Regions from separate parts of the Gottfriedia sp. ABJ_BB2_2 genome, predicted to be linked through region 1. Evidence: a T-box and tRNA genes for the amino acid it is inferred to sense, from the RefSeq annotation. Region 1 holds a T-box; the other holds one or more tRNA genes.
The links. A T-box is a leader RNA that pairs with one kind of tRNA and senses whether it is charged. The one in region 1 lies ahead of serS (serine--tRNA ligase), so its partner is inferred to be a tRNA-Ser.

Region 1 (7,653 bases):
TATAAGAAAACAGGCAACTTAAAACTAGCCTCCACTATTGGGTTTGTTTTATTAATGGTTGGTGTATTTATGGGGCCAACTATCCAGGAGACTGCTCTTGGGGAATTTTTAACATTTGATACAAAAACATTAGCTATTATTCTACCGATCTATGCATTTTTTGCAGCAGCATTACCAGTATGGTTATTGCTTGCACCTCGAGATTATTTGAGTAGTTTCATGAAAATTGGTGTATTTATTGCATTAATTATCGGCGTATTTATTATAAATCCAGTTATTGAATTCCCAGCATTTACGAAATTTACTGGTGGTGGCGGTCCAATTCTTGCAGGACCAGTATGGCCATTCATTTCAATTACAATTGCATGTGGAGCGATTTCTGGTTTCCACGCTTTCGTAGGATCTGGTACAACTCCAAAAATGCTTGATCGATGGAGCGATATTAAAGTTGTAGGATTTGGAGCAATGCTTGTTGAGTGTTTAGTAGGGATTATGGCACTTATCGCTGCTACCGCTCTACAACCAGCAGATTACTTTGCAATTAACTCAACTCCAGAAGTATTTAAAACCCTGGGTATGGAAGTTGTACATCTTCCCGAGCTTGCACGAGAAATTGGACTAGACTTAGAAGGTCGTACTGGTGGCGCTGTTACACTAGCAGTAGGAATGTCCTACATTTTTACATCAATTCCATGGTTTAGCCATTTAGCATCTTACTTCTTCCAATTTGTAATCATGTTTGAGGCAGTATTTATTTTAACGGCAATCGATGCTGGTACTCGTGTAGCAAGATACTTAATTCAAGATTTCTTTGGAGAGTACTATAAACCGTTGAAGAAAACGGATTGGATCCCTGGTTCAATATTTGCAAGTGCACTTGCTTGTTTTATGTGGGGATATCTCTTATTTTCCGGAGACATTGGATCAATTTGGGCACTATTCGGTGTATCTAACCAGTTAATGGCTTCGATCGGTCTGATCATTGGTGCGACGGTTATACTAAAAATTGCTGATAAACGTTGGTACATGTTAACATGTCTTGTCCCACTCGCGTATCTATTTGTAACAGTAAACTATGCGGGATACTGGATGGTTAAAAACGTTTATCTAAATCCTGATGCTGCAGGATACAGCACACTAAATGCAATTCTTTCAATCATCATGCTAGTCCTTGGTATTATCATACTAATTTCTGCAATTAAAAAATGGTTGGAAATGTGGAATACTCCTCAATTTAAAATGAATGCGAAAACATTCTAAATAAAAAGCAGGTTGTCTCTGAGAAACTCTCTCTCGTGACAACCTGCTTATTTTTATTTAATGACTTCTTTTCCACCCATATAAGGACGAAGCACTTCAGGAATGACTACTGAACCATCTGCTTGTTGGTAGTTTTCCAAGATTGCAGATACTGTACGACCAATCGCTAGGCCAGATCCATTTAATGTATGAACAAATTCTGGCTTTCCTTTCGGCTCACGACGGAAGCGAATATTCGCACGTCTTGCTTGGAAAGCTTCAAAATTACTACAAGAAGAAATTTCTTTGTAAGCATCATAGCTTGGTAACCAGACTTCAATATCATACGTTTTTGCAGAAGTGAAACCAATATCACCAGCACATAATGTAATAACACGGTATGGTAATTCTAATAATTGTAGAACTTTTTCAGCATGAGCTGTTAATTTTTCTAACTCTATATAAGAATCTTCTGGTTTAACAAAACGAACAAGTTCAACTTTATTAAACTGGTGCTGACGAATTAAACCTCTTGTATCGCGTCCAGCAGATCCTGCTTCTGAACGGAAGCATGCACTATAAGCTGTATATGCAATCGGTAACTGTGAACCATCTAAAATCTCATCACGATGATAGTTTGTAACTGGAACTTCCGCTGTCGGTACTAAGAAGAAATCTTCTTTTTCGATACGGAATGCATCTTCTTCAAATTTTGGAAGCTGCCCAGTACCAATCATACTTGAACGATTTACAAGATTTGGAGGTAACATCTCTGTATAACCATGCTCCTCTGTATGAAGATCTAACATAAAACTAATTAAAGCACGCTCAAGTTTTGCCCCTAAACCTTTATAGAATGTAAAACGGCTACCTGTAACTTTCGCACCGCGTTCAAAATCAAGAATGTCTAAATCTACGCCTAAATCCCAGTGTGGTTTCGGTTCAAATTCAAATGTACGAACTTCACCGATTCTACGAATTTCAACATTGTCATCTTCCGTTAAACCTTCAGGAACTGAATCACTTACTAGGTTTGGGATTGTAAATAGAATAGCATCAAGTTGCTCTTCTAATCCTCTAATTTCTTCATCTAGGTCTTTAATTTTATCGCCAACTTCGCGCATTTCAACAATTAAAGCCTCAGCGTCTTTTTTCTCACGCTTTAAAACACTTATTTCTTGGCTAACTTCATTACGGCGACTTTTTAATCCTTCAGCTTCAACAAGTAATTCTCTACGCTTTAAATCCAAGTCTTCAAATTTTTCAATATAGCTTACATCTCCACCACGTAACTGTAATTTTGCTTTTACATCTTCAAAATTGCTACGTAATAACTTAACGTCTAACATTTTCATTCCTCCTATTTTTCTTTGCTGTCTAAAGGATGTTAAAAAAGAATACAAAAAAGCCCTCATCCCTATAAAGGGACGAGAGCTACCCGCGTTGCCACCCTAATTGAAGAATTACAAATAATCCTTCCACCTTAGTATAGTTTAACGGACTATATAACCGGAGTTATTTACTAACTAGAATCAGTATTCCACAACTCGCTCAAGAATGGATTCACAAGACTTCATTATCGGTTTTCACCAACCACCGACTCTCTGGAAATTAAGAACTTGTTACTATTTTCTTTCATCGCTTTAGACAATTAAATTTTATTATAATTTACTATAAGCTTTTACATTTTTCAATAGCTACATACTTAAATTAGCATTTTTTTCTTTAACCATGTTTACAAAGTAATTCATTAAGCGATAGTCTTCTGTTAATTCTGGATGGAACGATGCAGCTAACATATGGTTTTGTTTAACAGCAACAATATTACCATCATGCTCGGCTATAACTTCTGCATCACCAGAAACTGAACGAATAAATGGTGCTCTAATGAATACCGCCGGGAAGTCTTCGCATACTCCTTTTATAGGAATATTCACTTCAAAACTATCGACTTGTCTACCAAATGCATTGCGCTCTGAAACCATATCCATTACGCCAAGGTGTACTGTATCATCATTTGCAATTTCCTTTGAAAGCAAAATCATGCCAGCACATGTACCAAATGCAGGTAAACCATTTTCAATTTTATCTTTTAATGGCTGTAGTAAACCAATATGGTCAAGTAGCTTACGCATCGCAGTACTTTCTCCACCAGGTAATACAATCCCATCTAATCCTTCTAAATGCTCTACACGCTTCACAATTACCGCTTCAGCACCTGATGCATTAATTGCATTAATATGTTCTTGAACTGCTCCCTGTAAAGCTAATACACCAATTTTCATCGTGTCACCAACTTAAATGCTACGGTCTTGCATACGATCAGCAGCTGCAAGTTGTCTCATATCGATACCTTTCATAGCTGGACCTAAGTTTTTAGAAAGGTTTGCAATTAACTCGTAATCTTGGTAGTGAGTAGTAGCTTGTACAATCGCACTAGCAAATTTCTCAGGGTTTTCTGATTTGAAGATACCAGATCCTACGAATACCCCATCAGCACCTAATTCCATCATTAAAGCTGCATCAGCAGGTGTTGCTACACCACCAGCCGCGAAGTTTACTACTGGTAAACGACCAAGCTCTTTAATTTGAAGTAATAATTCATATGGAGCGCCAAGGTTTTTAGCTTCAACCATTAATTCATCAAGTGATAAACCAACTACTTTACGGATTTCTCCATTAATTTGGCGTAAGTGACGAACTGCTTCTACGATGTTTCCTGTTCCAGGCTCACCTTTAGTACGAAGCATAGATGCACCTTCACCAATACGACGAAGTGCTTCACCTAGGTTACGGCAACCACAAACGAATGGAACTGTGTAATCAGATTTATTAATGTGGAAGATATCATCAGCAGGTGATAATACTTCACTCTCATCAATGTAGTCTACTCCCATTGCTTCTAAAACGCGAGCTTCTACGATATGTCCAATACGCGCTTTAGCCATTACAGGAATACTAACTGCGTTTAAAATTTCTTCAGTAATACTTGTATCAGCCATACGAGCAACTCCACCAGCTGCACGAATATCAGATGGTACTTTTTCTAAAGCCATTACTGCAACTGCACCAGCTGCCTCTGCTATTTTAGCTTGTTCAGCATTTACTACGTCCATAATAACGCCGCCTTTTTGCATTTCTGCCATGCCACGTTTTACACGATCTGTTCCTGTTAAATTCATTGTCTTGCCCCTCCATTATTAAAACATTCTAGGTAACAAAATTATTTGCGATTTTCTCCCATTGAAAAGTTACCTAATTCCCATTTTACTGAAAAATGTTCAACTTAACAATTGAAGTTACTGTATTTTATAATTATTTAAATAATCCACTTATGCCATCAACGATACTTCCCCATAAATTCCCAAAGAAAGAACCGATTGCTCTAAATGTTAATACGAACCAATTTGCTTTTTCTACGTCTTTATCTACTACTAAATCAAATGTTTTTTCATTGCTTGTAGTAATAAAGCCCAAATCGTCTTTATTTGAAGACTTAACAATTATTTCTCCAACTTTAGTATTCTTTTTAATCGGAGCAATAATATGACCATCTTCATCTACATTTTTTCCAGATAATTTAATCTGTGCTTTATAATTTTTACCTTCTCCACGCTTTACAGCTAATGTAAGTGCATCTTTGGCAACAACATTTACTTCTTTTTCTTTACCTTTGATCACTTTAACTGTTTTATTTCCTTTAACAGCTTGGCCTTTTTCAACTAATGTAATTTTCTCGAAATTACTGAAACCATAATCCATTAATTTTGCTGTTTCACTGAAACGTGAATTGTATGAATCTGCTCCCATTACAACAGAAATATAACGTTGACCGTCTCTTTCAGCCGTACCTGTAAAACAAAATCCAGCAGAATCAGTTGAACCTGTTTTCAAACCGTCCATACCTTGGTATTCGAAAACTAATCCTGGTAACATCCAGTTCCAGTTTTCCATTTTTACAGGATATTTCTGACCTTCTTGGAAGATTTTTTTAGGAATTGATGAAGTTTCAAGAACTTCAGGATAATCATTTAGTAAATAGTATGCTAATTTAGCCACACCTTTAGCACTCATAATATTTTCATCAGAAGGTGATGTACCTTCTGGGTGCATGCCTTGTAAATCTTTATTCACTAGACCAGTTGCGTTAACAAACTTAACCTCACCTAGTTTTAGTTCTTTTGCTTTATCATTCATAAGCTGTACAAAATTTTTCTCTGAACCGCCAACTAATTCAGCTAGTGCAATAGTCGCACCATTCGCAGAATAAATTGCTGCAGCTTCGTATAATTCTTTTACTGTATATTTTCCACCTAGCTCTAATGGTACATTAGATAAACCAGTATTTTGTGAAATTTTATGTGCATATTCTGATACTGTTACTTTTTGATCCCATGATATTTTCCCATCATGAACAGCATCAATTACAAGATATTCAGACATCATTTTTGTCATACTCGCTATTGGTAAAGGAGTATTTGAATTTTTTTCGAATAATATTTTTCCAGAGTTTGAATCTACTAATATCGCTGCATCAGCCTTAACTCCTAACACATCTTCAGCAGCTACTAGTCGTAAATTTACAGGGATGACTAAAGCAAATGCTAGTGTTAATACTACTAGTTTTTTTAGTATGTTCTTTCCAATCACTTTCTTACCTCCACTCATTTATTTCATCTTGTACATTTTAACATAATTATTTCCCAAAAAATAGGCAACTACAATTTCTTGTAATTGCCTAATGAAATCACGAAGAGTAATTAGGTGCCTCTTTCGTAATATGAACATCATGAGGATGACTTTCTCTTAATCCAGCTCCAGTCATTCTAATAAATTGTGCATTTTCTCTTAATTCTCTTAAAGTAGGTGTTCCACAGTAACCCATACCAGCTCTTATACCACCAATTAATTGGTGAACTGTGTCTGCTAAAGGACCTTTGTAAGCAACACGTCCTTCAATACCTTCTGGAACTAACTTTTTATTACCTTCTTGGAAATAACGATCTTTACTTCCTCGTTCCATAGCGCCAACAGAACCCATACCACGATACACCTTAAATTGTCTTCCTTGGAATATCTCAGTTTCGCCTGGGCTTTCTTGAACACCTGCAAACATGCTACCTAACATAACAACATGTCCACCAGCTGCTAAAGCTTTAACGATATCTCCAGAATATTTAATACCACCATCCGCGATAATAGGTACACCATATTCTTTAGCTACAGTTGCACAATCATATACTGCTGTTAATTGAGGTACACCAACACCAGCTACTACTCGAGTTGTACAAATTGAACCTGGTCCGATACCAACTTTTACAATATCAGCTCCTGCTTCAATTAACTCTTTTGTTGCCTGTGCAGTAGCAACATTTCCAGCGATAATTGCTAACTCTGGGAACTTGTTTCTAATTTCTTGTACTTTTTCAATAACGCCTTTTGAATGTCCGTGGGCAGTATCTATGACTACTACGTCAACATTAGCTTTTACTAAAAACTCTACGCGTTGTAGGGCATCTTTTGTTACACCTACTGCTGCTCCTACTAATAGGCGACCTTGTTGGTCTTTCGCAGAGTTAGGGAACTCAATAACTTTTTCAATATCTTTTATCGTAATTAAACCTTTTAAAATTCCATTCTCATCTACTAGGGGTAACTTTTCGATTTTATGCTTTTGAAGAATTTTTTCAGCTTCTGCAAGTGTAGTTCCTACTGGAGCAGTTACTAAATTTTCTTTTGTCATAACATCAGAAATCACAATTGAGTAATCTTGAATAAAACGTAAATCACGATTTGTAAGAATACCAACTAACTTTTTGTTATCTGTATCATCTACAATCGGTACACCTGAAATTCGGTATTTTCCCATTAAATATTCTGCATCTGCTACTTTGTGAGTCGGTGTAAGGAAAAATGGATCATTAATTACACCACTCTCTGAACGCTTAACTTTATCTACTTGTTCAGCTTGTTCTTCGATTGACATATTTTTGTGAATAATACCTAATCCACCCTGTCTAGCCATTGCAATTGCCATCTCAGCTTCAGTTACAGTGTCCATACCAGCACTAATTAGAGGTATGTTTAACTGGATTTTATCAGTTAATCTTACACTTACATCAACTTGGTTTGGAAGTACTTCAGATTTAGCTGGAACTAATAAAACATCATCAAAAGTAAGTCCTTCTTTTACGAATTTCGATTCCCACATTAAAAAAGCCCCCCTATATGCGTATAAATATTATTAGTAGATTAACAATAGGATAAAACACTGTCAAGGAAGTCAAGTTATGTTTAAATATTCAGTTAATAAGGAGTCTTACTCTTATGCTATATCCATATAATAATGTATGGGATGAACTATGCTACTTTAGCTCTGCTCAATATTCAAAAAATTATTTACAAAGAAAATAT
Region 2 (7,653 bases), on a different contig from region 1:
AGGGTGATGACCATAAAGAAGTGACTGGATACGTCAGACCACATCAAATTACGATCGAAAAATTTGAGACGAACCAAACCTCAATTAGTGCAATTGTGACACATATACATGCAGTTGGTCCGATTGTTTATGTTGAAGTTTTAAGGGAAGATACAAAAGAATATGTGGAAGTGGAATTAATGAATGAGTTATTTTTCAAATTAAATCTTGAGTTAGGTGAAAGAGTTTTTGTACGTCCAAATGAATTAAAAGTATTTATACCGCAAGACTATTCAATCTAAAAGAAAAAACATACAAAACATGAAAGTTTTGTATGTTTTTTGTTGTTCAATTTACTTAATTTTTTGCTGCTTCTAGCTCTGCCAGTTTTTCAGCAGCAATTTTATCGATTTCTATTTTTAATTCTTCAACCATTGTTGCTTCAGGCACTTTTCGAACAATTTCACCATGTCGGAACAGTAAACCTTCTTTACGAGCACCTGCAATCCCGATATCAGCTTCACGTGCTTCACCAGGACCATTAACTGCACAGCCTAGAACTGCAACTTTAATTGGTACTTTTAGTGTAGAAATATATTCTTCAACTTCATTTGCAATACTAATTAAGTCAATTTCAATACGTCCACATGTTGGACAAGAAATTAATGTTGCTGCATTTGATGATAAACCAAATGATTTTAACAGTTCACGAGCAACTTTTATTTCCTCAACTGGGTCTGCGCTTAAAGAAATACGCATTGTATTACCGATCCCTTTGCTGATAATTGCACCAAGACCTGCTGCACTTTTCACTGTTCCAGAGAATAGTGTGCCAGATTCAGTAATACCTAAATGAAGAGGGTAGCTAAATGCTTTAGCTGCTTTTTCATATGCTTCAATCGCCAAGTTAACATCAGAGGCTTTCATTGAAACGATAATGTCATGGAAATCAAGATCTTCTAAAATTTTAATATGATGTAATGCACTTTCAACCATTCCATCAGCTGTTGGATAACCGTATTTATCTAAAATACGTTTCTCTAAAGAACCAGCATTTACACCGATTCGAATTGGAATACCTTTTGCTTTAGCAGCGTTAACAACTGCTTCAACTTTTTCTCTTCGACCAATATTACCTGGATTAATTCTTATTTTATCTATTCCGCCTTCAATTGCTTTTAAAGCTAATTTGTAATCGAAGTGGATATCAGCTACAAGTGGTATATTAATTTGTTTTTTAATATCAGCAATTGCGTTTGCAGCTCGTTCATCTGGTACCGCAACTCGAACAATTTGACAACCTGCTTCTTCTAAACGTTTAATTTCAGCAACTGTTGCTTCAACATCATGTGTTTTTGTAGTACACATACTTTGTATCGAAATCTCATTTGCACCACCAACAACTACATTACCAACTTTTACTGCACGTGTTTTACTTCTATGTGTAAGTTCATTCACGAGTAACTCGCTCCTTCAAAAATAACTAATTTCATTTTGTGTTTGTGTACAACTATACATTATCATATTTTCTTCATGATTTCTCTTTTTATAAACTAGCTAAAAAGAAATATACCACAAATTCTATTTATTAGAAGAGTAAATTGGAAATTTATATGATTTTCCACTTTGAATTTTTGTTGGTGATAGTCCTTTGTTTAATTCAATGAAATCTTTCGTAATTTGACTAATTGGTTGTGTGAAGTCTGGGTTAAGCTCTTCAACAATGCCTAAGACTGTATCGCCGTTTTTCACTTGAATTTCTTCAAATTTTGGAAGAGATTTAGTTGATTTAGACGTCTCATCTGATTTGGAGACAGTTGCAACTGTACTTATATGTTTTGTAGGAATTGTTCCTACTTGAAGGTCAAAGAACACGATATAAATAACTAATAGTATGCCAAAGAAATAAAAAATTTTCTTCATTTACATCACTCCTTTAGTAGACTATATGCTTGTCCACTCTTTATATTCCATAAAAGTATAGAAGTGACCTACTTAAATTTAGTAAAAAATAAGCTTTGTTAAAGAAATATGTTAATTCAATGAAAAAAAGATAGAAGAAGTGTGAGTACACACCTCTTTTATCTTTTTGAAGGTAATTGTTTAACAGTTAATGTATACATTACTGCAGAGATTATTATAAAAAAGATTGTCTGGAATGGGATGTTAATGTTAAATAATCCGACAATAAAATAAATGACTGTTGGCAGTGTTAAGCTATATGCAATCATTGCAAATCTATGTCTAAAAGTTAAGTGCTTATCAGAATGAAATAATGCAGTGATAAACGCTAGTATTGTTGCGACAATGAAAATAAAGAAACAAGAACCTAAATAAAATAAGAAAAATAATGCAAACATAAAAACCGGTAAAGCTTCCTTGACGTTATTTATAAATTTAGAAATATCTTCTTTATTAATCTCAGTTTTATCTAATGATGGGTAGGGATAATCTTGTTCTCCAGTATCAGTTTTAATGACAACTCGATTTTTTAAGACCGTAATCGAAAATTTATCCTTCGAAGTTGATGAAGGCAAGCTTGTTTCATTTGGATAAAAAGCATATCTAAAGTCACCAATTTTACGTTCAAACGGTTTATTATCATTGATCGTTAAGATTCCTTTATTTAATGAGATTGTTTGGATGTTTTCCTTTAATAAATCTGAGGCATTATTCACCTGGAGTTTTACAGAGTTCTCAAATGAAAAAAAACCTGGAAGAGTATAAAGAATCACTAATAGAAATAAATAGAATATTGTTTTGCCGATTTTTTGTAGTCTGAATTTAGAAATTGTTTTGGGAGAGTATAAGCTGTACCAAAATTGTTTGAAGAGATTCATAAACTCATCCTTTCTTATATAATGTTATATCTCTTTACAACGTTATTATGTATCTTTTTGGTAATTTTGTACAATGTTAGCATTGTATAAGAAAAACTTAATTAATTAGTTTTTTGTAAACTCGTTGTTGCTTAAATAAAAACTAGTTAGACCAACTAAAGGAAATGTGAAAGAACATAAAAATATAAAAAAATGTTAAAAAGCATTGACGTTCGTTTTGAAACATGTTAAATTAAATATTGTCTTAAGGAAATGTTAAATTATTCCGCAGTAGCTCAGTGGTAGAGCACTCGGCTGTTAACCGAGTGGTCGTAGGTTCGAACCCTACCTGCGGAGCCATTTATACTTATTCATTTTGGCGGTGTAGCTCAGCTGGCTAGAGCGTACGGTTCATACCCGTGAGGTCGTGGGTTCGACTCCCTCCGCCGCTACCAAATCATATTATGGAGTAATACCCAAGTCCGGCTGAAGGGATCGGTCTTGAAAACCGACAGGGGTGTAACAGCCCGCGGGGGTTCGAATCCCTCTTACTCCTTACCGATTTAAGAAAAAACTCTAACGGATATTTCGTTAGAGTTTTTTCTTTTTTTATTGAGGTTATAGTAAGAACGTGGAATCAAAAGTCCAATTGAAAGAATATATAAAACAGAGTGTTTGATGGTTTGTTGTAGGGAAAAACTATAAGAACCATTTAGACCTTTTAGCACGATATGAACGATGATTTATATCCTGTTTTTTCTTTTTTTGTAGAAAATCCAAGGATATTATTGTATTATTTTTTGTGATTAAAAAATGAGGTAGGAGATTAGTATGTATCCAACGGAAAGTCAGGACCTATACTTAGAACGTTTAGAAGATAAGTTGCATAGCTCAATAACGGCAGTGCTATACGATACGACAGGGCAACGGAATGAACACACAATAAAACGTCGATTTCCAAAACCAATGTCTAACGAGGACGTACAATCAATTATTAGCGCAATTAACAAATTTACTGCTATGAATAAACCATTATTATGGAGAAGGTATCATAAAGAAGCGTTCGATCCGAGAAATTTTGAATGTTATATTATGCAATATCAAATTTTAGCAAAATACTATGATTTACCACTTGAAAGTGAATTAGTACGTACTTTTACGGATTGGAATCAGAAAAAGCCTCACGGATAAACTAGATTGAGGCTTGTTTTGTGATTTTGGATTGAACGTTATGTATGGTAGAGGAGACCTATTGTTTCAGGTGCCATAACAATTTATGTTACATCATTATTTGTGAAGGATTAGCTTATTTTATAAAAAACTTTCTGCATAAAGACATTATTTTTAACATTCTTTCCCATTTATGAGCATAACTATTGAAATCTTTCAGTTTATTTGATAACTTTAAATTGAATTTTACTATATTCTTGGGAGGAATTACGAATGTCAAAATTTGAATTACCACAATTACCTTATGCTTACGATGCTTTAGAACCACATATTGACAAAGAAACAATGAACATTCACCACACTCGTCACCACAATACATACATTACAAACTTAAACGCAGCTTTAGAGGGTAAAGAAGTTTCTGCAACTACAATTGAAGAATTAATTTCAAACTTAGATGCACTTCCTGAAGGTATCCAAACTGCTGTTCGTAACAATGGTGGTGGACATGCAAACCACAGCTTATTCTGGACTTTATTAACTCCAGAAGGCACTGGCGCTCCAGTTGGAGAAGTTGCTGAAGCAATCAACGCTAAATTCGGTAGCTTCGATGAGTTCAAAGCTGCATTCACTCAAGCTGCTTTAACTCGTTTTGGTTCTGGTTGGGCATGGTTAGTAGTAAACAATGGTGAATTAGAAGTAACAAGCACACCAAACCAAGATTCTCCATTAATGGAAGGTAAAACGCCTATCCTTGGATTAGATGTTTGGGAGCATGCTTACTACTTAAACTTCCAAAACAAACGCCCTGATTATGTAGGTGCTTTCTGGAACGTTGTTAACTGGACTAAAGTAGAAGAATTATACAAAGCTGCTAAGTAATTAGCATGTAAGCACTACTAAGAATCTCTTAGTAGTGTTTTTTTTATTGCCAAAAAAATGGATAATATTTAGCTTACTCGAAAAAACTAGACCTAGGACAAAGGAGAGTATTTATGAGTAAGTTGAAATTTTTAATAGGCGATGTGAAGGTAAACAAAGACTTAATTTTATTATTAAGTGTTGGTGGTTTATTTTCATTAGCAACAGCATTATCTAATACGTTTGTAAATGTTTATTTATGGAAGCAATCTAATGATTATTTACCGATTGCTTCTTATCAATTTTCAATTGCCTTTTTTCAGGCACTCACTTTTATCATAGCAGGAAGGTTAGCCAAACATATCGATCGGGTCGTTATTTTAAGGATTGGAATTTCATTTTTAGCGATATTCTATATTGCTGTTTTACTGTTTAAAACAGATACCTTGCTTTCGACAATACTAATCGGGGCAATCCTAGGGATTGGAAATGGATGTTATTACCTTTCCTTTAATTTACTGACATTTGAAGTGACAGAACCTGAAACAAGACAATTTTTTAATGGTTTTATGGGTTTGCTTACTTCATTCTCTGGAATACTTGGCCCTTTTATCGCGGGGGCAATTATTTCATCGATGATTGGCAACAAAGGATATACATATGTCTTTGTGGCAGCAGTTATATTATTTATTTGTGCAGTCATTTTAAGCTGCTTCTTGATTAGAAGAGAGTTAGATACCGAATTTAATTTAAAAAGGGTTATTTTAGAACGTAAATTAAATGGTAATTGGAGAAGAGTTACACATGCTAATTTTTTTCAAGGGATTAGAGAAGGGATCTTTTTATTTGTCATATCTATTTATATTTACTTAGCTACAGGCAGTGAGTTTGCTGTGGGGAAGTATGGGCTCATTACTTCATTAATTAGTTTTATTACATATTATATTGTGACTCGAATCATCAAGGAAGAGTATCGTTTAAAGGCGATTTTTATTGGAGGCTTTCTCCTATTTGCTGCAGTTTTTACAATTGTATTTAAAGTGACATTTACTTTACTGATAATATACGGGGTTATTATTTCTTTGGCATATCCAATCATTTTAGTACCTTACTTATCTTTAACATATGATATAATAGGAAAATCGTATAAAGCGAGGGAATATAGAGTTGAATATATTGTGATTCGTGAAGTGTATTTAAACAGTGGAAGAATGTTCTCAATAGCTGTATTTATTGTTTTTACAGCATTTTTTCCTGCAAAACAAGTTATCCCTATCCTCATTTGTATTTTTGGAGTCGGGCATTTCTTGGTTTATTTTGTGATGAGGAAATTAGAACTGGATCCTTCTTAATGAAACTACATAAAGATCGCATTTAGAAAAAGTTCCCTTATATGTTAAACCAAAAGTAAGAGTATAAAAGAGGAGAAGAAATGAATAAACCAAAGAAAAATAAAATTAAATTACCAACTCGGCTGAATACACTATTTTTTCTTGTGTTTTTATTATTCTCTTTATTAATTCTAAGACTAGGCGTTGTTCAAATTGTAAAAGGTGAAGACTACCAACTAGAATTAGAACGAACAGAGAATATGACAGTTGATAAATCAGTACCAAGGGGAAAGATATTAGACCGTAATGGAAAAGTAGTTGTAGATAACACGCCACTTCGTTCTATAACGTATACAAGAAAAAAAGGTACAAGTTCTGCTGAGTTATTAGAAATGGCAACAAAATTAACAAGCTATATAAAAATGCCAACAGATAAAATAATGGAACGAGATCGACAAGATTATTGGCTACTAACACATCCTGAAGAAGCAAAAGAACTTGTTTCAAAAAAGGAAGATAAAAAATTAAAAGCTAAATACGAAGAAGACCCTGCTTCTTACAACAAAGAGTATTATGCAATGCAGCTTGAAGCAATTACAGAAGACGATATAAAATCTTTAAGTAAACAAGATCTACAAATTCTTGCTATTTATAAACAAATGAGTGTTGGATATGCACTTACGCCTCAAACGATTAAAAGTGAGGGTGTAACTGAACCTGAATATGCTATGGTAAGTGAACATTTAGATGAACTTCCTGGTGTTGATGTAACAACTGATTGGGAAAGAGATTACGTGTATGAAGATACTTTCCGAACGATTTTAGGAAATATTACATCTGAAAAAGAAGGTCTGCCAGCTGAGAATGTAGATTATTACTTGGCGCGTGGATATGACCGTAATGACCGTGTAGGTAAAAGTTATATCGAGCAACAATATGAAGATGTGCTTAGAGGAACAAAAGGTAAAGCACAAAATGTTGTTGATACACAAGGGAATGTTATTGATACAAAAGTAATCACTGAAGGCGAACCAGGTAGTGATCTTGTTTTATCACTAGATATTGAATTGCAAAAAAAGGTAGATGAAATTGTACAAAGAGAACTGTTAAAAGCAAAACAAACTTCTAATGGTAAATATATGGACCGCGCGTTTGTTACAATGATGAATCCAAAAACTGGTGAAATCTTGGCAATGTCAGGAAAGCAACTCGTAAAAGATAAGAAAACAGGAAAAATGGAAGTTCAAGATTTTGCAACTGGAAACTTGACGACTTCATACGAGATGGGATCTACTGTTAAAGGGGCAACAGTTTTAACTGGCTTCCAGCAAAAAGCAATTAGTCCTGGAACACAATTATACGATGCTCCTATTAAAATCAAAGATACACCACAAAAAGGATCATATAAAAACATGGGATGGGTTAGTGATTTAGAAGCTTTAAAAAAATCATCTAACGTTTATATGTTCCGAACTGCGATTGCAATTGGTAAA

Region 2: it has a tRNA-Ser gene. The T-box ahead of serS (serine--tRNA ligase) is inferred to sense a tRNA for this amino acid. The anticodon was not compared.

What each region holds. Positions count from the first base shown of each region.
Region 1 is NZ_JBVFKR010000019.1:1,000-8,652, reverse strand. Features, by position in the region: gene cstA (carbon starvation protein CstA) at 1-1,260, shown strand, start outside; gene serS (serine--tRNA ligase) at 1,314-2,588, opposite strand; T-box leader at 2,660-2,887, opposite strand; gene pdxT (pyridoxal 5'-phosphate synthase glutaminase subunit PdxT) at 2,937-3,524, opposite strand; gene pdxS (pyridoxal 5'-phosphate synthase lyase subunit PdxS) at 3,537-4,421, opposite strand; gene ACX6U0_RS21000 (serine hydrolase) at 4,555-5,907, opposite strand; gene guaB (IMP dehydrogenase) at 5,987-7,450, opposite strand; gene ACX6U0_RS20990 (YaaC family protein) at 7,567-7,653, shown strand, end outside.
Region 2 is NZ_JBVFKR010000003.1:336,239-343,891, forward strand. Features, by position in the region: gene ACX6U0_RS10315 (sulfate/molybdate ABC transporter ATP-binding protein) at 1-281, shown strand, start outside; gene ispG (flavodoxin-dependent (E)-4-hydroxy-3-methylbut-2-enyl-diphosphate synthase) at 337-1,437, opposite strand; gene ACX6U0_RS10325 (hypothetical protein) at 1,561-1,902, opposite strand; gene ACX6U0_RS10330 (DUF1189 domain-containing protein) at 2,061-2,819, opposite strand; tRNA gene ACX6U0_RS10335 (tRNA-Asn) at 3,084-3,158, shown strand; tRNA gene ACX6U0_RS10340 (tRNA-Met) at 3,177-3,253, shown strand; tRNA gene ACX6U0_RS10345 (tRNA-Ser) at 3,265-3,354, shown strand; gene ACX6U0_RS10350 (hypothetical protein) at 3,630-3,989, shown strand; gene ACX6U0_RS10355 (superoxide dismutase) at 4,242-4,850, shown strand; gene ACX6U0_RS10360 (MFS transporter) at 4,964-6,181, shown strand; gene ACX6U0_RS10365 (peptidoglycan D,D-transpeptidase FtsI family protein) at 6,262-7,653, shown strand, end outside.